DNA from 3 places in the Streptomyces sp. NPDC002133 genome. Region 3 is predicted to be linked to each of the others. Evidence: riboswitches for the same ligand, from Rfam matches in the RefSeq annotation. Region 3 holds a riboswitch; each other region holds the start of a gene.

Region 1 (7,402 bases), on a different contig from region 3:
GCTGGCGGCGTACACGTACTCGTCCGGGCTGCGGGCGCCGGCGCTGATCGCCTTCGTCAAGGACACGCTGATCTACATCGTGATCGCGGTCGCGATCATCTACATCCCGATCAAGCTCGGCGGTTTCGACGACATCTTCGCCAAGGCGGGCGACGCGTACGCGCAGATCAACCCTGCGACGGACAAGCCGCGAGGCGCGCTGGTGCCCGGGGAGCTGGGCCAGTGGGGTTACGCCACGCTGGCGCTCGGCTCGGCGCTCGCGCTCTTCATGTATCCGCACTCGATCACGGCGACGCTGTCCTCGCGCAGCCGTGAGGTGATCAGGCGCAACACGACGATCCTGCCGCTGTACTCGCTGATGCTGGGGCTGCTGGCGCTGCTCGGCTTCATGGCGATCGCTGCCGGGGTGAAGGTGACCAACGGTCAGCTCGCCATCCCGCAGCTGTTCGAGAACATGTTCCCCGACTGGTTCGCGGGTGTGGCCTTCGCGGCCATCGGCATCGGCGCGCTGGTGCCGGCAGCGATCATGTCGATCGCCGCGGCGAATCTCTTCACGCGGAACATCTACAAGGACTTCCTGAAGCCGGACGCGACACCTGCGCAGGAGACCAAGGTGTCGAAGCTGGTGTCGCTGCTGGTGAAGGTGGGTGCGCTGGCCTTCGTCCTGACAATGGACAAGACGGTCGCCATCAACTTCCAGCTGCTGGGCGGCATCTGGATCCTGCAGACCTTCCCGGCGCTGGTCGGCGGCCTCTTCACACGGTGGTTCCACCGCTGGGCGCTGATCGCGGGCTGGGCGGCCGGCATGCTGTACGGCACGATGGCGGCGTACGGGGTCGCGAGCCCCACGCAGAAGCACTTCGGTGGGTCGTCGGCGGAGATTCCCGGGATCGGGGAGATCGGCTACATCGGTCTGACGGCCTTTGTGCTGAACGTGGTGGTCACGGTCGTCCTGACGTTCGTGCTGCGTGCGGTGAAGGCGCCAGACGGGGTCGACGAGACGTCCCCGGAGGACTACACGGCGGACGCGGGGGACGCGGGTGTGAAGGCGGAGCTCCCCACGGTCGGCGCGAGCACGCACTGACCCACGGAAAGCTCTCGTCCGCGATCGGCGCAGGCTCGGTGAGCCTGCGCCGATCGCCGTCTCACGGCGGGGGCCTCTACGCGCGCCCGTGCGCGCCCGGGCCGACGTCGTCGCCGTGAGGAAGACTGCCGGCATGGACTTCATCATCAGGCGCGCGGAGCCCGCCGAGTACGAGACGCTCGGGGCGATCACGGCGGAGGCGTACCTCGGGGACGGGCTGCTCGACTTCGGGGAGGACGACGAGTACCTGCACACCTTGCGGGACGTGGCGGCGCGCGTCGAGGACGCCGAGGTACTGGTCGCCGTTGAGGCGCAGGGACGGGTGCTGGGCGGGGTGACCTTCGTCGTGTCCGGCGGCCCGTGGGCCGACATCGCCCGCGAGGGCGAGGCCGAGTTCCGGATGCTCGCCGTGGCCAGGGAGGGCCGCGGCAAGGGCGCCGGCGAGGCGCTCGTCCGGGCGTGCGTCGACCGGGCACTGGTCACCGACGGGTGCGTGCGGCTCGTCCTGTCCACGCAGCCCTCGATGCACACCGCGCACCGCATCTACGAGCGCCTGGGCTTCGTACGGACCCCCGAGCGGGACTGGGAGCCGGTCCCCGGGCTGGCCCTGCTGACGTACGCCCTGGAGCTCCGTCCGACGCCGTGACACAACATGTGGTGGGTGACGCAACTCCCCGCCCCCACATGTATGCTCATGCTCGCTGTCGCCGCAGGGGAATCCGGTGCGAACCCGGAACTGTCCCGCAATGGTGTGCCGGCGCGCATGTGTGCGCGCCTGCGAGTCCAAGGACCTGCCGACGGTGCGCCCGGACCGTCCGGCCCGGGTGCCCAAACGTCCGGGCCTCGCGGAAAAGGCCGGTGGACGCGGCGCACCTGCCCCCACAGGCGTGCGCCCGTGCCCCGAGCGCCCCGCCGGCCCCGAGCCGAGCGAGGGAGAGCACCCCGTGACCATCGCGCCGCCCGATCCTGCTTCAGTGCAGCGTGCAGACAAAGCCGATGGGCCAGGCACCGCGCTGCTGCGGACCCTGACCGGCCTCACCGCCGACCTCCCCGACACCGACCCGGGCCGGGTCGCCGCCGCCGCGCTCCGCGGCCGGCAGGCGGGCTCGGACGAGGCCGAGCTGCGGGATCTCGCGACCGAGGCGGCCGCGGGGCTGATCTCCGAGGACCCGGCGTACTCGCGGCTCGCGGCCCGGCTGCTGAGCCTCACCATCACGGAGGAGGCGACCTCACAGGGGGCGACCGCCTTCTCCGACTCCATCGCCGTGGGCCACCGCGAGGGCCTGATCGCAGACCGGACCGCCGCGTTCGTACGCACCCACTCCGCCCGGCTCGACGCGCTGATCGACGGCGCCGCGGACGACCGCTTCGGCTACTTCGGTCTGCGCACTCTCTACAGCCGCTACCTCCTGCGGCACCCGATCGCACGCAAGGTCATCGAGACGCCGCAGCAGTTCATGCTGCGCGTGGCCACCGGGCTCGCCGAGGACGACTCGGTCCGCGCCCTCGACGAAGTCGCCGCGCTCTACGGGCTGATGAGCCGGCTCGACTATCTGCCCTCGTCCCCCACGCTCTTCAACTCCGGCACCCGCCACCCGCAGATGTCGTCGTGCTATCTGCTGGATTCCCCGCTCGACGAGCTCGACTCCATCTACGACCGCTACCACCAGGTCGCGCGGCTCTCGAAGCACGCGGGCGGCATCGGCCTCTCGTACTCCCGTATCCGCTCCCGCGGTTCGCTGATCCGCGGCACCAACGGCCACTCCAACGGCATCGTGCCGTTCCTGCGGACCCTCGACTCGTCGGTCGCCGCCGTGAACCAGGGCGGCCGCCGCAAGGGCGCGGCCTGCGTCTACCTGGAGACCTGGCACGCGGACATCGAGGAGTTCCTGGAACTGCGCGACAACACGGGCGAGGAGGCGCGCCGTACGCACAACCTCAACCTCGCGCACTGGATCCCCGACGAGTTCATGCGCCGGGTGAACGGGGACGCCGACTGGTCCCTCTTCTCCCCGGCCGATGTGCCCGACCTCGTGGACCTGTGGGGCGACGACTTCGACGCCGCGTACCGGAAGGCGGAGTCGGCAGGCCTCGCCCGCAGGACCATTCCGGCACGCGACCTCTACGGCCGCATGATGCGCACCCTCGCGCAGACCGGCAACGGCTGGATGACCTTCAAGGACGCCTCCAACCGGACCGCCAACCAGACCGCCGAGCCCGGCACGGTCGTGCACTCCTCCAACCTCTGCACCGAGATCATCGAGGTCACGAACGACGGCGAGACGGCCGTCTGCAACCTCGGCTCGGTCAACCTGGGCGCCTTCGTCACCCCGGCCGGTGACATCGACTGGGAGCGGCTCGACGAGACCGTCCGCACGGCCGTGACCTTCCTCGATCGGGTCGTCGACATCAACTTCTACCCGACCGAGCAGGCGGGCCGCTCCAACGCCAGGTGGCGCCCGGTGGGCCTCGGCGCGATGGGCCTCCAGGACGTCTTCTTCAAGCTCCGGCTGCCCTTCGACTCGGCGGAGGCGAGGGCCCTCTCCACGCGCCTCTCCGAGCGGATCATGCTGGCGGCGTACGAGGCGTCGTGCGAACTCGCCGAGCGCAACGGCCCGCTGCCCGCCTGGGAGCGGACGCGCGCCGCGCGCGGAGTGCTGCACCCCGACCACTACGACGTCGAGCTCACCTGGCCCGAGCGCTGGGCGGCGCTGCGCGGGCGGATCGCGACCAGCGGCATGCGCAACTCCCTCCTCCTCGCGATCGCGCCGACCGCGACCATCGCTTCGATCGCGGGCGTGTACGAGTGCATCGAGCCCCAGGTCTCCAATCTCTTCAAGCGCGAGACGCTGTCCGGTGAGTTCCTGCAGGTCAACTCCTATCTGGTGGACGACCTGAAGAAGCTCGGCGTCTGGGACGCGCAGACCCGGGAGGCGCTGCGCGACTCCAGCGGCTCGGTGCAGGGCCTCAACTGGATCCCGGCGGACGTGCGGGAGCTGTACCGCACGGCGTGGGAGATCCCGCAGCGCGGCCTGATCGACATGGCCGCGGCCCGCACCCCGTTCCTGGACCAGTCGCAGTCGCTGAACCTCTTCATGGAGACGCCGACCATCGGCAAGCTCAGCTCGATGTACGCGTACGCCTGGAAGCAGGGCCTGAAGACGACGTACTACCTGCGCTCCCGCCCGGCGACCCGCATCGCCCGCGCCGCATCCGGCGCGAAGCCGGTGGCCACCACCGTCCCCCAGCAGCAGGCCGCCCCCGACGCCGACGCGATCGCCTGCTCCCTTGAGAACCCCGAGTCCTGCGAGGCCTGCCAGTAATGTCCCACCCGTCGCCCGCCCCCCACCCCTCGACGACGGCGCTTCGCGCCGACACCTCCCGGATTCCGAAGAATCTGCTGGACCCGGGCTTCGAACTGACGCTCCGTCCGATGCGCTACCCGGACTTCTACGAGCGCTACCGGGACGCCATCAAGAACACCTGGACCGTGGAGGAGGTCGACCTCCACTCCGACGTCGCCGACCTCGCCAAGCTCTCGCCCGGCGAGCAGCACATGATCGGCCGGCTCGTGGCCTTCTTCGCGACCGGCGACTCGATCGTCGCGAACAACCTCGTGCTGACGCTCTACAAGCACATCAACTCCCCCGAGGCGCGGTTGTATCTCTCCCGCCAGCTCTTCGAGGAGGCCGTGCACGTCCAGTTCTATCTGACGCTGCTGGACACCTACCTTCCCGACCCGGAGGACCGCACGGCAGCTTTCGCCGCCGTCGAGAACATCCCTTCGATCCGCGAGAAGGCGCAGTTCTGCTTCCGGTGGATGGACTCGGTCGAGACGATCGACCGCCTGGAGACCAGGGCCGACCGCCGCCGCTTCCTGCTGAACCTGATCTGCTTCGCGGCGTGCATCGAGGGGCTGTTCTTCTACGGCGCCTTCGCCTACGTGTACTGGTTCCGCTCCCGCGGCCTGCTGCACGGTCTCGCCACCGGAACGAACTGGGTGTTCCGGGACGAGACGATGCACATGAACTTCGCCTTCGAGGTCGTGGACACGGTCCGCAAGGAGGAGCCGGAGCTCTTCGACGACGAACTCCGGCAGCAGGTCACCGACATGCTGAAGGAGGCGGTGGAGGCGGAGCTGCAGTTCGGGCGCGATCTGTGCGGTGACGGCCTGCCGGGCATGAACACCGAGTCGATGCGCGAGTACCTGGAGTGCGTCGCCGACCAGCGGCTCACCCGGCTCGGCTTCGCCCCGGTCTACGGCTCGCAGAATCCGTTCTCCTTCATGGAGCTCCAGGGCGTCCAGGAGCTGACGAACTTCTTCGAGCGCCGGCCGTCCGCGTATCAGGTGGCGGTCGAGGGCTCCGTCGACCTGGACGCGGACTTCTGACGGTTCTGCCGGACACATGCGGGCGGGGGCCCGGACCGGGTGACGGTCCGGGCCCCCGCCCGCTCCGCGTCCCGGTGCTCCGCCTCACGCAGCCCGCGGTCGATGGCGCGGTCCCTTGCGTACCCGATGAGCGACGGAAGGCCGACGAACACGAGCATCCCGACGATGACGAGGTAGGTGAGGAATGTGTTCATGCCCTCCACTCTCGCCTTCGGGCTCCCGGAATATCAGTGGCAGGACTGTCGGCAACCATCGAATTACTGCCACACTGGATCCATGCTGAAGAACGTGGCAGCCGTCCTGCTCGACGGCGTACACCCCTTCGAGCTCGGAGTCCTCTGTGAGGTCTTCGGCCTCGACCGCAGCGACGACGGACTCCCGGTCCACGACTTCGCCGTGGCCTCGGCGGAGGGGCCGCAACTGCGAACCCACGCCGGTTTCACGCTGGCCGTGGAGCACGGGCTCGACCGGCTGGCGGAGGCCGATCTGATCGCCGTGCCGACCGGGAGCAACTACACGGAGCGTGAGTACCCGCAGGAGCTGCTGGAGGCGCTGCGCGCGGCCGTCGACCGGGGTGCGCGGGTGCTCTCCGTGTGCACCGGGGCCTTCGTGCTGGGGGCCGCGGGGCTGCTCGACGGCCGGCACTGCACCACTCACTGGCGCCATGCGGCCGCACTGGCCGACCGCTGTCCGCGGGCGCTCGTCGACCCCGATGTGCTGTACGTCGACGAAGGGCCGGTGATCACGTCGGCCGGCACCGCGGCCGCGATCGACGCCTGCCTGCATCTCGTGCGCAGTGAGTACGGCCCGGAGGTCGCCAACAAGATCGCCCGCAGGATGGTGGTGCCGCCGCATCGCGACGGCGGGCAGGCGCAGTACATCGACCGGCCGCTGCCGCGCACCCGGTGCGACACGGTGGGCGAGGTGCTCGCCTGGATGGAGCGGCACCTCGACCGTGAGCTGACCGTGGAGCAGTTGGCGGAGCGGGCCCACATGTCACCGCGGACCTTCGCGCGCCGGTTCCACCAGGAGACGGGGACGACGCCGTACCGCTGGCTCCTGCGCCAGCGGGTGCTGCTGGCGCAGGAGTTGCTGGAGGCCACGGACGACACGGTGGACGCGATCGCGGGCCGCGCGGGCTTCGGCAACGCGGCCGCGCTGCGCCACCACTTCCTCCGTACGCTCGGGACGACGCCCAACACGTACCGGCGCACGTTCCGCGGGCCGGTACGTGCGGCCTGAGCGGGCCCGGCGGGCCTGAGCGGGCGGCGGGCCCGGGCGGGTTCGGCCGGACCCGGGCGAACTCAGATTCCGCAGCTCGACGCGGACCAGAAGCGGCTCCCGCGGTGATCGACGTGCGCGTGGTCGCCGTGGCCCGGGTAGCCGGGGCCGAGGATGCCGTTGAAGCCGTGGTTACGGGCCTGCTGGGCGAGCTTGCACAGGGAGTGCGGGCCCGCGCCGAGGTCGGCGGCGTCACCGTACAGATGGCGGCTGTCGGAGGCTCCGCCGACCGCGCTGTTGCAGGCGTACGAACGGAAGCCGCTGGTCACGGTGATGGGCTGGTCACCGAGGGCGTGCCGCATGGCCTCCAGCTTCCACATCGTGCGCAGTGCGTTGGACTTCGCGGTGGCCGCGCTCACCGCACCGCCCGCCCAGGTGGAGTTGCAGTCGTTGAGCTCGGCGTAGCTGAAGTGGATCGGGGTGCAGTCGTCGTCCTGGAGGGCGTAGAGCTTGCTGAAGGTGGCGGGGCCCGCGATGCCGTCGGCGACGAGTCCGTACGCCGACTGGAAGCGCTTGACCGCGGCGGCGGTCGCCGGGCCGAAGTCGCCGTCGATGGCGAGGACGCCACCGTAGCCCGGGTAGCCCGCGACCCGGATCTGCAGCTGGGTGACGTCGGCGCCGGAGGTCCCCTGGGAGAGGGTGCGGGA
Region 2 (7,402 bases), on a different contig from region 3:
CAGGGGTTGGCCTGCTGCAGGAACTCGCGGTTCTCGGGGTCCAGGACGTACGCCTGGGTGAGCTTGTCGTACATCCAGTCGGCGACGACGCCGGTGGTGGCGTCGTAGCCGAACAAGTAGTCCACGGTCGCGGCGAGTTCGAAGGCACCCTTGTAGCCGTGGCGGCGCATCGCCTCGATCCACTTGGGGTTGACGACCCGCGCGCGGAAGACGCGGGACGTCTCCTCGACCAGCGTCCGCGTACGGACCGTCTCGGGTCGGGTGGAGTCGCCGATGTACGCCTCGGGCGCGGTGCCGCGCAGGGCGCGGACGGTGGCGACCATGCCGCCGTGGTACTGGAAGTAGTCGTCGGAGTCGGCGATGTCGTGCTCGCGCGTGTCCGTGTTCTTCGCGGCGACCGCGATCCGCTTGTACGCCGTCTCCATCTCCTCGCGCGCCGGGCGTCCTTCGAGCCCGCGGCCGTACGCGTAGCCGCCCCACACCGTGTAGACCTCGGCGAGGTCCGCGTCGGTGCGCCAGTCGCGGGAGTCGATCAGCTGCAGCAGGCCGGCGCCGTACGTGCCCGGGCGGGAGCCGAAGATCCGGGTCGTGGCGCGGCGTTCGTCGCCGTGCTCGGCGAGGTCCGCCTGGGCATGGGCCCGTACGTGGTTGACGCCGGCGGGCTCGTCGAGCGAGGCGGCGAGCCGTACCGCGTCGTCGAGGAGTCCGATGACGTGCGGGAACGCGTCCCGGAAGAATCCGGAGATGCGGAGCGTGACATCGATGCGCGGGCGGCCCAGCTCCTCGGCCGGGACGGGCTCCAGGCCGGTGACGCGACGCGACGCGTCGTCCCAGACGGGCCGGACCCCGAGCAGGGCGAGGGCCTCGGCGACATCGTCGCCCGCCGTACGCATCGCGCTCGTCCCCCACAGGGAGAGGCCGACGGAGGTCGGCCAGTCGCCGTTGTCGGTGCGGTAGCGCGTGAGCAGCGAATCGGCGAGGGCCTGGCCGGTCTCCCAGGCGAGGCGGGAGGGGACGGCCTTGGGGTCGACGGAGTAGAAGTTGCGGCCGGTCGGCAGGACGTTGACCAGTCCGCGCAGCGGCGAGCCGGACGGGCCGGCCGGGACGAAGCCGCCGTTCAGCGCGTGGACGCTGTTGTCGAGTTCGTCGGTCGTGGCGGACAGGCGCGGGACGACCTGGCGGGCCGCGAAATCGAGGATGTCGGCGACGGCCGGTCCGTGCCCGTCGGCCACGGTGGCGACGGCGGCCGGGTTCCAGTCCGCCGCCTCCATCGCCTCGACCAGCGCGCGGGCCGTGGCCTCCGCCTCGTCGGCGGTCGTGCGGGTCGCGGCGGACTCGTCGAGGCCGAGGGCCTCGCGCAGTCCGGGCAGGGCCTGGGTGCCGCCCCAGATCTGGCGGGCGCGCAGGATCGAGAGGACCAGGTTGACCCGCTCGGGGCCGGTCGGCGCGCCGCCGAGTACGTGCAGACCGTCGCGGATCTGAGCGTCCTTGACCTCGCACAGCCAGCCGTCGACGTGGAGCAGGAAGTCGTCGAAGCCGTCGTCGTCGGGGCGGTCGTCCAGGCCGAGGTCGTGGTCGAGCCTGGCGGCCTGGATCAGCGTCCAGATCTGGGCCCGGATGGCGGGCAGCTTCGCCGGGTCCATGGAGGAGATCTGCGCGTACTCGTCGAGCAGTTGCTCCAGGCGTGCGATGTCGCCGTACGAGTCGGCGCGGGCCATCGGCGGCACGAGATGGTCGATGAGCGTGGCGTGCGCCCGGCGCTTGGCCTGGGTGCCCTCGCCCGGGTCGTTGACCAGGAACGGATAGACGAGCGGCAGGTCGCCGAGCGCCGCGTCGGGCGCGCAGGCGGCGGACAGGCCGGCGTTCTTGCCGGGCAGCCACTCCAGGTTGCCGTGCTTGCCGAGGTGGATCATCGCGTCGGCGCCGAAGCCGCCGTCGTCCTCCGCGGCCGCGATCCAGCGGTAGGCGGCGAGGTAGTGGTGCGAGGGCGGCAGATCGGGGTCGTGGTAGATCGCGATCGGGTTCTCACCGAAGCCGCGCGGGGGCTGGATGAGGATCAGCAGGTTGCCGCGCCGCAGGGCGGCCAGCACGATGTCGCCCTCCGGGTTGCGGGAGCGGTCCAGGAACATCTCGCCCGGCGCCGGGCCCCAGTGCTGCTCCACGTGCTCGCGCAGCTCCTGCGGGAGCCTGGCGTACCAGCGCCTGTAGTCGTCCGCCGGGATACGGACCGGGTTGCGGGCGAGCTGTTCGTCGGTGAGCCAGTCCCGGTCGTGGCCGCCCGCCTCGATGAGCGCGTGGATCAGCTCGTCGCCGTCGCCGGAGACAAGGCCGGGGATCTCCTCCGTGCCGAAGTCGTAGCCCTCGTCGCGGAGCCGGCGCAGCAGGGCGACGGCGGACGCGGGGGTGTCGAGGCCGACGGCGTTGCCGATGCGGGAGTGCTTCGTCGGGTACGCGGACAGGACGAGCGCGAGGCGCTTGTCGGCGTTCGGGATGTGGCGCAGCCGCGCGTGCCGTACGGCGATCCCGGCGACGCGGGCCGCGCGCTCGGCGTCGGCGACGTACGCGGGCAGGCCGTCCTCGTCGATCTCCTTGAAGGAGAACGGGACGGTGATGAGGCGGCCGTCGAACTCGGGGACCGCGACCTGGCTCGCGGCGTCCAGCGGGGACAGGCCCTCGTCGCTCTCCTCCCACGTGCTGCGCGACCCGGTCAGGCACAGCGCCTGCAGGACGGGCACGTCGAGCGCGGCGAGCGCGCCCGCGTCCCAGGACTCGTCGTCGCCGCCGGCCTGTGCCTCGGCGGGCCTGGTGCCGCCCGCGGCGAGGACGGTGGTGACGATGACGTCGGCGCCTCGGAGCCGGTCCAGCAGCTCGGGTTCGGGGGCGCGGAGCGAGGCGACGTAGAGGGGAAGGGCCTGACCGCCCGCGTCCTCGACGGCGTCGCACAGGGCGCCGACGAAGGCGGTGTTGCCGCTCATGTGGTGGGCGCGATAGTAGAGGACCGCGACCGTGGGGCCGGTCGTGCTGCGCGGGGTGCGGTCGAGGGGGCCCCAGGTGGGGGCGGGCGCCGGCGGCTCGAAGCCGTGGCCGGTGAGCAGGACCGTGTCGGAGAGGAACCGGGCGAGCTGCTCCAGGTTGGCCGGCCCGCCGTGCGCGAGGTAGGCGTGCGCCTCGGCCGCGATGCCGATGGGGACGGTGGAGGCCTCCATCAGCTGAGCGTCGGGGGCCTGTTCGCCGGTGAGGACCACCACGGGCCGCTCCTGCGCGAGCAGGGCGTCGATCCCCTCCTGCCAGGCACGGATACCACCGAGGAGGCGTACGACGACGAGGTCCGTGCCGTCGAGCAGCCCGGGCAGCTCCTCCTGCGCAAGGCGGGAGGGGTTGGCGAAGCGGTAGTCGACCGGGCCTGCGGCCGCGCGGGCGCTGAGCAGGTCCGTGTCGGAGGTCGACAGCAGCAGGATCGTGGGCGTCGCCAGGGGCGTCGTCGCGTGCGTCATCGCGTGCGCAGGCCTTCCTCGGGGTTTCCGCGCCCCGGGTGGTCGTCGTCGGCGGGAGTTCCTGACTCACCCGGCCTCCGTGTCGAGGCCCGGTTCACAGTGGCGGGACCGCGCCGGATTCTCACCGGGCTTCCTCCCTAGGGTCCTGGGACCCTGTGCCGTCTGCATAGTAGAGGCTGCCCGCTGCCGCCGGGGCGGTCACCTCGGAGGAGCTCGAAGGACGCGGGCGGGGACGTGGGAAGGACGTGGGTATGCTCGCCGCCATGCCGCCGACACCACCAACACCCCCGGACCGGGGCGAAACCCGCATACGGGACCGAGGCGATGCCTGCCCGGGTGCGTTGCGGCTGCATACGGCCGACGACGGCGGACTGGCCCGACTCCGGGTACCCGCAGGTGTTCTGACAGCTCGTCAGGTCGATGTCCTGGCCGCGTCCGCGGAGGCGCTGGGCGACGGTGCGCTGAGCATCACCTCGCGCGGGAACGTGGAGCTGCGCGGCCTCGGCGAGGGCTGCGGGGCAGAACTCGCAGCGCTGCTCCGGAAGACCGGGCTGCTTCCCTCCGACAGCCATGAGCGGGTACGGAACGTGGTGGCGTCGCCGCTCGCCGGACTCGACGGACTCGGCTGTGCCGACGTGCAGTTGTGGGCACGCGAACTGGACGAACTGCTGTGCGCGAGCGACTGGGCGGCCGGGCTTTCGGGGCGTTTCCTGTTCGCGCTGGACGACGGGCGCGGGGATGTGGCGGGGCTCGGTGCGGATGTGACCTTGCTCGCAGAGCCGGGAGGTGCGGCGGTCCTGCGCGTCGGGCCGCAGGCCTTCCGCGTCCGCACCGCTGACGCACCGCGTGCCGCCCTCGCCGCGGCCGAGGCGTTCCTCGCCGCGGCGAACGCGGCGGGCACGGGGGCGTGGCGGGTGCGGGAGCTGCCCGCGGGTCGGGACGTGGCGTTGGGGGCGTATCTGGAGGCGGCGGGTGTCGCGGCGGAGCTCTTCCCGTTCGGAGCCCGTCCGGCGCTCGAGGACGGACATCCCGCGGGCCCCCTCCCCGGGGTCGCCCAAGGGGCCGAAGGCTGGGCGCTGTCGGTCGGAGCGCCGCTCGGACGGCTCACCGTCCGCCAGGTGCGGGCGCTGCTGCCCGCGCCCGGGGGCGAGGTACGGCTCACTCCGTGGCGCGGGGTCGTCGTGCCCGGCTTCGCGGATCGCGACGCGGCCGATGCGCGGCTCGCCGCACTCACGCGGGCGGGGTTCGTCACCGGCCCCGACTCCGCCTGGTACGGCGTCGGCGCCTGCACCGGCCGGCCCGGGTGCGCCAAGTCCCTGTCCGACGTACGGGCGGACGCGGCGCCGGGCGGCCGGGGCGGCGGCCTGCCCGTGTACTGGTCCGGCTGCGAGCGGCGCTGCGGGCATCCCCACGGGGCGTACGTGGACGTGGTTGCGACGGGCGGCGACCGCTACGAGGTGAACGGCTCGCCCGTCACCCGAACTGCACTGGCCGACGCCGTGACGGCGGCGTCACGTACGAGGAAATGAGCGACAGCACCGTGTTCGACTACGAGAAGGACGGCGCGGAGATCTACCGCCAGTCCTTTGCCACCATCCGCGCCGAGGCCGACCTCTCCGCGCTCCCGGCCGACGTCAGCCAGGTCGCGGTGCGGATGATCCACGCCTGCGGCATGGTCGACCTCGTCCGCGATCTCGCCTACTCGCACGCCGTGGTGGCCCGCGCCCGCGAGGCCCTGCGCGCCGGCGCACCCATCCTGTGCGACGCCCGGATGGTCGCCAGCGGCGTCACCCGCAAGCGGCTGCCCGCCGACAACGAGGTGATCTGCACGCTCTCCGACCCGTCCGTGCCGGCACTCGCCGCCGAGCTCGGAACGACCCGGAGCGCCGCTGCCCTCGAACTGTGGCGCGACCGCCTCGAAGGCTCGGTCGTCGCCGTGGGCAACGCGCCCACCGCACTCTTCCGGCTCCTGGAGATGATCGAGGAGGGCGCGCCCCGTCCGGCGGCCGTCATCGGCGTCCCGGTCGGCTTCATAGGCGCCGCCGAGTCCAAGGAAGCGCTCGCCGGGCACAACAGCGGCATCGAACACCTCGTGGTACGCGGGCGGCGCGGCGGAAGCGCCATGGCCGCGGCGGCGATCAACGCGATAGCGAGTGAGGCGGAATGAGCAGCGGGATGACGACCGGGAAGCTGTACGGAGTGGGGCTCGGTCCCGGCGACCCGTCCCTGATGACCCTGCGCGCGGCCGAAGTCGTCGCGGAGGCGGACGTCGTCGCGTATCACAGCGCCCGGCACGGCCGTTCCATCGCCCGCTCGATCGTCGCGAGGCATCTGCGCCCCGACCACATCGAGGAGCGCCTGATGTACCCGGTCACGGTCGAGACCACCGACCACCCCGGTGGCTACCGCGGGGCGCTCAACGACTTCTACGAGGAGGCGGCGGAGCGCCTCGCGGCCCATCTCGACGCGGGGCGCACCGTCGCCGTGCTCGCAGAGGGCGACCCGCTCTTCTACGGCTCGTACCAGCACATGCACAAGCGGCTGGCCCACCGCTATCCAACCGAGGTGATCCCCGGGGTCACGTCGGTGAGCGCGGCCGCGGCACGGCTCGGGAAGCCGTTGTGCGAGGCGGAGGAGGTCCTGACGATCATCCCCGGCACGCTGCCGGAGGAGGAACTGACGGCCCGTCTGGCCTCGACCGACTCGGCCGTCGTGATGAAGCTGGGGCGTACGTTCCCCGCGGTGCGGCGGGCGCTGGAGCGCGCGGGGCGGCTGGACGACGCGCGGTACGTGGAGCGCGCCACGATGGACGGCGAGCGCACGGACCGGCTGGCGGACGTGGACCCGGAGTCGGTGCCGTACTTCTCGGTGGCGGTGCTGCCGAGCCGTGTCGACGAGGTGCCTCCGGCCGCGCGTGCCGAGGGTGAGGTCGTCGTCGTGGGCACGGGACCGGCCGGTCCGCTCTGGCTGACGCCCGAGACCCGGGGCGCGCTCGCCGCCGCCGACGACCTGGTCGGCTACACGACGTACCTGGACCGGGTGCCGGTGCGGCCGGGCCAGTGCCGCCACGGCTCCGACAACAAGGTGGAGTCGGAGCGCGCGGAGTTCGCGCTGGACCTCGCGCGGCGCGGGCGGCGCGTGGCCGTGGTGTCGGGGGGCGACCCCGGCGTCTTCGCCATGGCCACGGCGGTGTTGGAGGTCGCCTCGCAGGAGCCGTACGCGGACGTGCCCGTACGCGTCCTGCCGGGCGTCACCGCGGCGAACGCGGCGGCCGCTCGCGCGGGCGCTCCACTGGGCCACGACTACGCGACGATCTCGCTCTCCGACCGGCTCAAGCCGTGGGAGGTCATCGCGGAACGGCTGCACGCCGCGGCCGCGGCCGATCTGGTGCTGGCCCTCTACAACCCGGGCTCGCGCAGCCGCACCTGGCAGGTGGCCAAGGCCCGCGAGCTGCTCCTGGAACACCGCGCTCCCGACACCCCGGTCGTCGTCGCGCGCGACGTGGGCGGCCCCGAGGAGAGCGTACGGATCGTGCGCCTCGGCGAACTGGACCCGGCGGTGGTCGACATGAGGACGCTGCTGCTGGTCGGTTCCTCGCAGACGCGCACGGTCAGGCGAGGCTCGGACGACGGCGAGGGCGAGACCGTCGTCTGGACCCCGCGCACGTACCCCGTCTAGCCCGGGCGGCACACGCCGCGCGGGAGATCGGTTCGCGGCCAGGACTTCGCGGGCGGCGCGGTCCCTGGCCTCGAGCACCACGACCTCACGCCCGGCCCGGGCGAGCTGCCCCGCGGCCGCCAGTCCCGCGAATCCGGCGCCCACGACGCACACGTCCACTGCCATCCGCTCCATGACCCACCTCCACGGAGCAGCCTCGCTCGCCGGGGCCCGCGGCGCCCGGTGGGGGA
Region 3 (7,402 bases):
ACGTCCCTGGCGCGCAGCGGGGCGTCGGCATTGCGGGCCAGGACGGCCATCACCTGCTCGGTGAGACTGCCGGTGTCCTGAACGGTGTCCGAGGGCGTGGTGCCTGGCGACTGCTTGGTCTTCTTCGCTGTCTTGGCAGGGGCGGGCTTTGTCGCCGGGCGGCGCTTGGCCGGCTTGTCGGCAGGCTTGGGTGCGGCCCTCTTCGTGGTGCCGGCGTTGGTCTTGCGGGCCTTGCGCTGGGTTGTTGTCTTCTGCGGTGCCACCGCGGGCTCGTCGGTCGCAGCAGTTTCGACGGTGGCCGGTTCGGGTTCCGGGTTCGTCTCGGTGGCAGCGGCAGGTTCGTTCGAGGCTGAGGCTGCTTCGGCGCTAGCAGGTGCAGGAGTCTCGGCGGCGCGGGGCTGCGGGATCGTAGTGGCTGACAGGGCGCTCAACGCCGTCAAGGCGCCGCGGACCGATTCCAGACGCTCCGAAACGGCAGCAAGCTCCTCCTGGAGTGCCTGCTGGTGCTTCTCGAGCTCTGGAAGCTCCTCCTGGAGCAGGGCAGTTGTTGCTTCCATACTGTTCGCTGCGGAGGCTGCCGTTGTCATGATGTGCTCCTGGGAAGTGGGGGGCGGGCATTTGGGACATGCTCGCTGTTGTGATTGCAGAGTACGGCTGTTGCAGGGCGGATTGCACATCGCTTCGTCCGGCCCGCTGGGAGCTGGAGCGCCCGCGGTCCGCCGGCGTGGGACGTTTTCACTTGTGAATGTGGTCGGTTGGGGCCTTGGCCGTACCGGGTGACAACGTGCGCGCGGAGGTGACGGATGGTGCCGACGGGCCTCGGGAGGGCGGACGTGAAGCGTTCGACAGGCCAGATGCTGGACTGGACCAATCAGTCACCCCAGTGTCCTGAACGACATGATGGGGTACTTTCCCGACATGACGCCTTGTTCGCTGCCGAAGTCCCCGGCACTCGGGTCGTGGCACTGCTGCAACCCCCGCAGTCGACCTTCCCGCTGGCCTGCGCGACCGAGGTGTTCGGCGACCACGGCCCGGCGATCCCCGCCCGCTACGCGTACGACTCACTGGCCCCGCTGCTGGAGTGGCTTGCCGGGCGGCTGGACCAGTCGGTCAGCGTCGCCGAGATGGCGGTCCGCTCCCAGGTGTCGGCCCGCACGCTGACCAGGCGTTTCACCGAACAACTGGGCATCAGTCCCGGACGCTGGCTGCTGGACCGGCGGATCGCCGCCACCCGGGCGCTGCTGGAGGAGACCGACCTGCCGGTGGAGACCATCGCGCGTCGGGGCGGCCTTTCCTCGGCCGTCAACCTGCGACGGCGCTTCCACGAGGCCCTGCGCACCACGCCCGCCGCCTACCGGCGCGCCTTCCGCGTGGACGAGGCCGGGTAGGGAGCTCGAGTCCGACCTGGTCCTCCTCATCGGGGTACCGCCGTCGTTCTGTCACAGCTGATCAATACCCCTGGCATGGACCCGACCGCCACGAGATCATCGAACCTGGTCCACGCCGCGACGTAGAAAGCCGGACAGTTGGGGGATTCCCCCATCGAACGCTTTCTTGGGGCCGCCGCGGTGCAGCGGCGCAGGACCTGCTCGGCCTCGGCGGTGCCCAGGCGCAGGGCGGTGGCATACTCTCGATCTGGTGGTACTGCTGGCGGATCAGGGCCAGTTGATCGTCTTGATGGACAGCACGGGCGTGAGGTGGGGCCAGTTGTCGTCCTTCCCGGCCGCTGGCCGGCAAAGTTGCCGAGGCGCTCAGCCCCACATCGACTGGGCGAGTGAGAGGCCGATGAAGATCGCGCCCATGCCGGCGATGACGCTGGCGATCACGTTGGCCGCGGCATAGAACTTCGCTCCGGTCTGTGCCAGCCGCAGTGTCTCGTAGGAGAAGGTGGAGTAGGTGGTCAGCGCGCCGCAGAGCCCGGTGCCGATCAGCAGTTGCATCGATTGCGAGGCTGCCCCGTAGGTGACGGCGCCTGTCAGTGCGCCCAGCACCAGGCAACCCGCCACGTTCACGGTGAACGTGCCCCAGGGAAAGACCGTGTCATGTCGCTTCTGGACCGCCAAGTCGGTCAGATAGCGCAGCGAGGCACCGACCGCCCCGCCGATGATGACCAGAAGCCAGTTCATTTCTTCTTGTCCCTGCCGACGTAGCGCACGACCTCGCAGTCTTCGAGGGTGACCAGCCCCTCTGTGACCAGTTCGTCCAGCTGGGGCAGAAACGCGCGGCTCCGTTCGTCGCTGTCGACGATCAGGATCGCGACCGACAGGTCCTGGCTGAGGGACAGCAACCGGCTGGTGTGGATCAGCGACGAGGCGCCGAACCCCTCTACCCCGCGGAACACGGAGGCTCCGGCCAGTCCGGCCTTGTGAGCCCGGTGGACGATCTCGGTGTAGAGCGGCTTGTGGTGCCACGTGTCGCACTCCTCGACAAAGATCGTCATGCGCAGTGCGCGGCCTGTCAGTGCGGTCATGCGTGCCTCCATGCCAGTGTGCGGCGCGTCAGCCACACCGCGATCCATACCGCCGCCAGTGCCACCAGCGGCGTCAGCCCCAGATAGACGAGCCCCGCGTTTGCCTGGTCGCCGTCAACCAGTCGCTCGACCTCGGCCGCGTACGTCGAGAAGGTGGTGAACCCGCCCAGGACGCCGGTGCCGAAGAACGGGCGCACCAGCCGGTGCGCCGCCCACACCTCGCTGATCACCACCATGAATACGCCGATCAGCGCGCAGCCCAGGGCGTTGACCCCGAGTGTGGTCCAGGGGAAATCGTGGGCCGCGACCGGCCAGATCAGCGAGGCTGCGTAGCGGGCCGAGGTGCCTATCGCCCCGCCGAGCGCCACGACGGCGACGATCGGCCCTTGGGTCCGCAGCAGATCGCGCCGCCGCGCGGCCCTGGACAGGCGGCTATGGGTTGCCTCAGCCGTGGCCGGGGAGGAGCGCGGGGGCTTCATGAACGTACGTCTCCTACTCGCCGCGGCGCCCGGGCATACGGGCCCTGCCGATCGCAAGTAGGGACTGTTGGCGGCGCCCTGGCCGCGGTTTGGGTACGGCAAGCCCCACTGCCGTGCGGCAGCCGCATCGGCTGCCGTAGACACCAGGGTAGCGGGTCGCGCGACATCGCTGAGGGCTGACCGGACTGCGTCCGGCGAAGGCACGCACCACCGTGATGAGCGCCGACCAGCCTCACGGGTTTCCTCGAGCATACGCCGCCCCGGACCTGGCCTCACCTGCACAGCGTGGCACCTGGTGCCGTTGCCGGAACGGTTCGTGCTGAGGGTCCGCGCTTCGCCTCCCGCGGTCTTTGTGTGGCGGACAGGCCGGCGATTGTGCAGCGTGGTGAGCGGGGCCCGCGGGAGGTGGACGGCGTGGACTGTCACGATTCGGCTTCGCGAGTCGTCGTGGGTATCGACTGGTCGCCCTCGTCGCGGTCGGCGCTTCGTTGGGCGGTTCCCTATGCCGGTCTGATCGGGGCGACGGTGGAGACGGCGGTCTACGAGCTGCCGGGGAGAGCGGCTCGCCGGCTCCCGAGCTGGACCACGTCGATACGGAAGCTGCCTTGAGCGGTCTTGTCTCCGAGATCGGTCAAGTGCTCGGCTTGGAGGCAGCTACCCAGGTGAGAGAGCAGGTGTTGCGCGACGATCCGGCCGGGGTGCTGGTGGAAGAGTCGCACGGCGCGGAGGCGCTGGTCGTGGCAGCCGGGGCCGTCGCAACCTCGCCCGGCTGGTGTTCGGGTCGGTGGCCAGTACTGCGCGCTCCGGGCAAGCTGTCCCGTCGTTATCGTGCGACCCGATGTCACCGTACCGGCGGACCCTGCCGCCGGCCGATTCGGCCCACGGCGCCGGCGGCGGCTTGGACGGCACGCAAGATCCTCTCCCACGTGCCATCTGCGGACCACTTGGGATGCCGGTCATGGACCGTTTGCCATTCCCGAAGTGAGTTGACAGGTCTCGTCACGGCAGCCCGGTTCGCAGCCGGAAGAGAATCCCGTTGATCACGTGCCGGTGACAGTGCCAATGCCCGCCTCGGCCAATGTTCTTCGGCAGGCGTGGTTCCAGCACAACCCAGAACGTGAGCAGGGTTGTACAGGAGCCCTCTTGGGGAAGAGGGGGAGTGAACCACCCAAAATGGGCGTATGAGTGCGGTCTTCTGCGTATCTGTCAGGAACGGCTCTCCCTCGATCCGGTTGGGCGAATGCTGCTCAACCGCATTCGGGAGTCGCTGCTGGGGGTGCCGTCCGGGGATGCCGGTCGTCCGGCCGGGGACGATGTGCCGCCTGGTTGCGGCTACGCTGGCCGTGCAGCTGGTTCGCCCCGTCAGCCAGGCGGGTGCGTCGTAAGAGGGAACCCGGTGGGAATCCGGGACTGCCCCGCAGCGGTGAGCGGGAACGACCGCCGTCATCAGCACTGGACCTGACCGGGTCTGGGAAGCGACGGCCAGTAGGAGTCTGCCCCCGGCAGAACGTGCCCGTGAGTCCGAAGACCTGCCACTGCCCGTACGCAGCTGGTGCGTGCGGTGAGCCGGGCGGCCTTCGTTGGCTGTGCCGCCGGGCCGCTTCCCGTGACTCGCGAAGGAGAGTTGACGTGGCCGATACCACTGCCACCCTGCACGTTGTCACCAAGGTCCCTGCCGATTCCCGGGTGACGCTCGCCCACATCATGAGTGAGCACGACACCAACCTGTACGGCACCATCCACGGTGGCGTGGTGATGAAGCTCATCGATGACGCGGCCGCGGCCGCCGCTGGGCGTCACGCCGACGGGCCCGCAGTGACCGTCTCGGTGGACCGGATGTCCTTCCTCGCCCCGGTCCGTGCCGGTGACCTTCTGAGCGTGCACGCCGAACTGGAGCGTGCGGGCCGGACCTCGATGACAGTGATCGTCCGGGTGACTGCCGAGCGGTGGAATGCTTCCGGGCCGGTCGCCGACGTGGCCACCGGGCAGCTGACGTTTGTCGCGATCGACGCCGACGGCCGACCGCGCCCCGTTCCGGCACTGCGGGACTCGGAGGCGCCGGCGGCGGACGGGGCCTGACCTGCCGGGGATGGCCCGGCATTCCGGGCCATCCCGATCAACGCACAGCACTCACCGCCCGTACGCCCTGGTGTGGTTGCTCGCTCAAGCTCGCAACTGTCGACGAGCGGTGGCCGATCAGGACCCGGCCGAGTGGCTGCCGCCGTATGAGGCGTACCGCTGCCAGTACCTGACCGACTGGGTCGCCACCAAAGTGCGCCGGCAGCTCGCCGTCGACGACCGCGAACGCGAATTCCTGACGCAGGGCACCGCGGGTTGTCCGAACACCCCGGTGCAGGTCACCTTCGCCCGTAACCACTGCGCACCCGAGCGGTCGTGGGCACGCTGACGGTCCTCAGAGCGGGGAATGCCGACGTGGTCGCCTGCGTTGTGCTGGGCGTGGTTGTGAAGGGGAATGTGTCCCCGGGCCTCACCTATTGCCTGCAGGGACGATCGTTCGGCTGAAGCCCTGCAGTGCCTTTCGCCGCGTAGGCGACCGCCCTTCACGATCACACTCACGTGCATCCCCAGCCCGGCACGCACCGGGCTGGGGATGACAGCTCGGCCGGCGGCTCGCAGGCCTGATGTCCGACGCGGCCGGCGGGCCGGCCCTACGCGTCGGCGTCCTTGTGCAGGTCCAGGAAGAAGCGCAGCGGCTCCCGGGTCGTCCGGTCCGTCGGAGCGATCGCGCACCGCGCGGCGAGCAGCTGCTGGACCGTGAAGGCGGTCGCGTCATCGGCGGCCGCGACCTCCACCACCGCCCGGCCCGCCCGCGGCACGTGCGCCCTGCTGATCTGCCTCATGCCCGGCACCACCCGTCGGAGCACGGCAGGAGTTCTCCGGTCCGGGCACTGTCACCCGATCGGGGTGCCGGGGCACATGCTGCTCAGTCGCGCGTGTGACGACGTGTACGGTCGGCCCCGCCGCTCCCGCGCCCGGGCCGGGCGGCTGGCACAGCGGGCGGCCCCGCTGCCGTACTTGGGTCTTGCGCCGGCAACGGGAACATGGGTCGATCTTGTCACCAGGGCACACCGGTGCGGACGGATCGGGCTCTGTGTCGCGGGTGGAGGCCGGCTTGGCCTTGCGGCTCTACATCGCTCCAATGGGCTGGTGCGGTGAACGCCGATGACGCCCCACCACCGTCACGATCTCACCCTGGGCGCCGCCGGGCCGTCGATGGGGATGCCCAGCCGATCGGCCACGGTGGTGAGGGCGGTTCCCAGCGGGAGCGCGACCCGGGTGAGGGCGTGCCGGTCGCCCCGGGTCGGATCGCGGTTGACGATCAGCACAGGTTTCCCGGCCTGGCCCGCCTGGCGGACGAACCGGAGCCCTGACATCACCGTCAGTGAGGATCCCAGGACCAGTAGCGAGGCCGCCTCGTGGACCAGCGTGCGGCAGTGCTCGACGCGCGGCGGCGGAACGGTTTCGCCGAAGAACACCACGTCCGGTTTGAGGATGCCGTCGCAGACCGTGCAGGGCATCACGCGGAAGTCGCCGATCTGTTCGTCGGTGAGGTCGGCGTCACCGTCCGGGTTGATCGCGGCGGCCACCGGCTCGAAGCCCGCATTGGCTTCCTCCAGCCGCTGGGCGAGTTCGCGGCGCGGGCTGAAGGTGCCGCAGGAGAGGCAGATGACCCGGTCCAGGCTTCCGTGGAGATCCACGACGCCCTCGCTGCCGGCGGCCTGGTGCAGGCCGTCGACGTTTTGGGTGATCACGCCCGAGAGCAGGCCGTGCCGCGCGAACGCGGCCACGGCCCGGTGCCCGGCGTTGGGGCGGGCGCGGCCGAAGGTGCGCCAGCCGAGGTGGCTGCGCGCCCAGTATCGGCGCCGGGCCTGGGCGCTGGTGGTGAAGTCCTGGTAGGTCATCGGGGTGTGCCGACTCAGGCTCCCGCCCTCGCCCCGGTAGTCGGGGATGCCCGACTCCGTGGAGATGCCCGCCCCGCTGAGCACCAGCACACCGCCGGTGCTCAGCGCGTCGGCGACCGGCTCCAGATCCGTGGTGCCGGGCGGCAGGTCCTCGGTAGGGGTCCAGCTCAGAGTGGGGCGCATGCGCATGCCGCCAGGGTACGGAACAGGCTGCCTTCCGTCGTTCACGGTAGGCCGGGCGTAGCCAAGCGTGGCGGGGCACGGCGGCTCGCACAGGGCGCGACGCCGCTGGAGGGGCCTACGCCGACTTCATGGACGAACCCGGCGGACTGTCCCGCCTGGAGCGCCGGATCGCCGAGCTGCCGCCGTGCCCCGAGTGGCGCATGGAACGCGTGTGGCTGCCGGACTCCGAGTCCTCACCCGGAGAAGACGCCCGTTTCGAGGCCGGCTGCGTCGAGATCGGCGACCGCATGCTGCACCCGCGCTGCCTCGACGCCTACGCGGCGATCGCCTACGAGGAGGCGTGCCTC

The links. Region 3 has a riboswitch for cobalamin ahead of ABT078_RS18765 (acyl-CoA thioesterase). Riboswitches for the same ligand answer to the same signal wherever they lie in the genome.
Region 1: linked by a shared signal. The riboswitch ahead of ABT078_RS28175 (ribonucleoside-diphosphate reductase subunit alpha) and the one ahead of ABT078_RS18765 (acyl-CoA thioesterase) in region 3 are both predicted to bind cobalamin.
Region 2: linked by a shared signal. The riboswitch ahead of cobN (cobaltochelatase subunit CobN) and the one ahead of ABT078_RS18765 (acyl-CoA thioesterase) in region 3 are both predicted to bind cobalamin.

Annotation. Positions count from the first base shown of each region.
Region 1 is NZ_JBEOXF010000037.1:26,808-34,209, reverse strand. It holds gene mctP (monocarboxylate uptake permease MctP) at 1-1,084, shown strand, start outside; gene ABT078_RS28180 (GNAT family N-acetyltransferase) at 1,218-1,730, shown strand; cobalamin riboswitch at 1,773-1,897, shown strand; gene ABT078_RS28175 (ribonucleoside-diphosphate reductase subunit alpha) at 2,029-4,407, shown strand; gene ABT078_RS28170 (ribonucleotide-diphosphate reductase subunit beta) at 4,407-5,474, shown strand; gene ABT078_RS28165 (hypothetical protein) at 5,429-5,668, opposite strand; gene ABT078_RS28160 (helix-turn-helix domain-containing protein) at 5,751-6,716, shown strand; gene ABT078_RS28155 (D-Ala-D-Ala carboxypeptidase family metallohydrolase) at 6,779-7,402, opposite strand, start outside.
Region 2 is NZ_JBEOXF010000013.1:53,455-60,856, reverse strand. It holds gene cobN (cobaltochelatase subunit CobN) at 1-3,494, opposite strand, end outside; cobalamin riboswitch at 3,532-3,668, opposite strand; gene ABT078_RS16235 (ferredoxin-like domain-containing protein) at 3,746-5,023, shown strand; gene ABT078_RS16230 (precorrin-8X methylmutase) at 5,020-5,661, shown strand; gene ABT078_RS16225 (precorrin-2 C(20)-methyltransferase) at 5,670-7,172, shown strand; partial or broken gene ABT078_RS16220 (FAD-dependent oxidoreductase) at 7,230-7,337, opposite strand.
Region 3 is NZ_JBEOXF010000017.1:34,378-41,779, reverse strand. It holds gene ABT078_RS18795 (hypothetical protein) at 1-587, opposite strand, end outside; gene ABT078_RS18790 (helix-turn-helix domain-containing protein) at 960-1,388, shown strand; gene crcB (fluoride efflux transporter CrcB) at 1,752-2,126, opposite strand; gene ABT078_RS18780 (DUF190 domain-containing protein) at 2,123-2,470, opposite strand; gene crcB (fluoride efflux transporter CrcB) at 2,467-2,949, opposite strand; partial or broken gene ABT078_RS18770 (transposase) at 3,821-4,074, opposite strand; cobalamin riboswitch at 4,282-4,500, shown strand; gene ABT078_RS18765 (acyl-CoA thioesterase) at 4,654-5,028, shown strand; gene ABT078_RS18760 (hypothetical protein) at 5,138-5,356, shown strand; gene ABT078_RS18755 (DUF6207 family protein) at 5,619-5,810, opposite strand; gene ABT078_RS18750 (NAD-dependent protein deacetylase) at 6,150-7,061, opposite strand.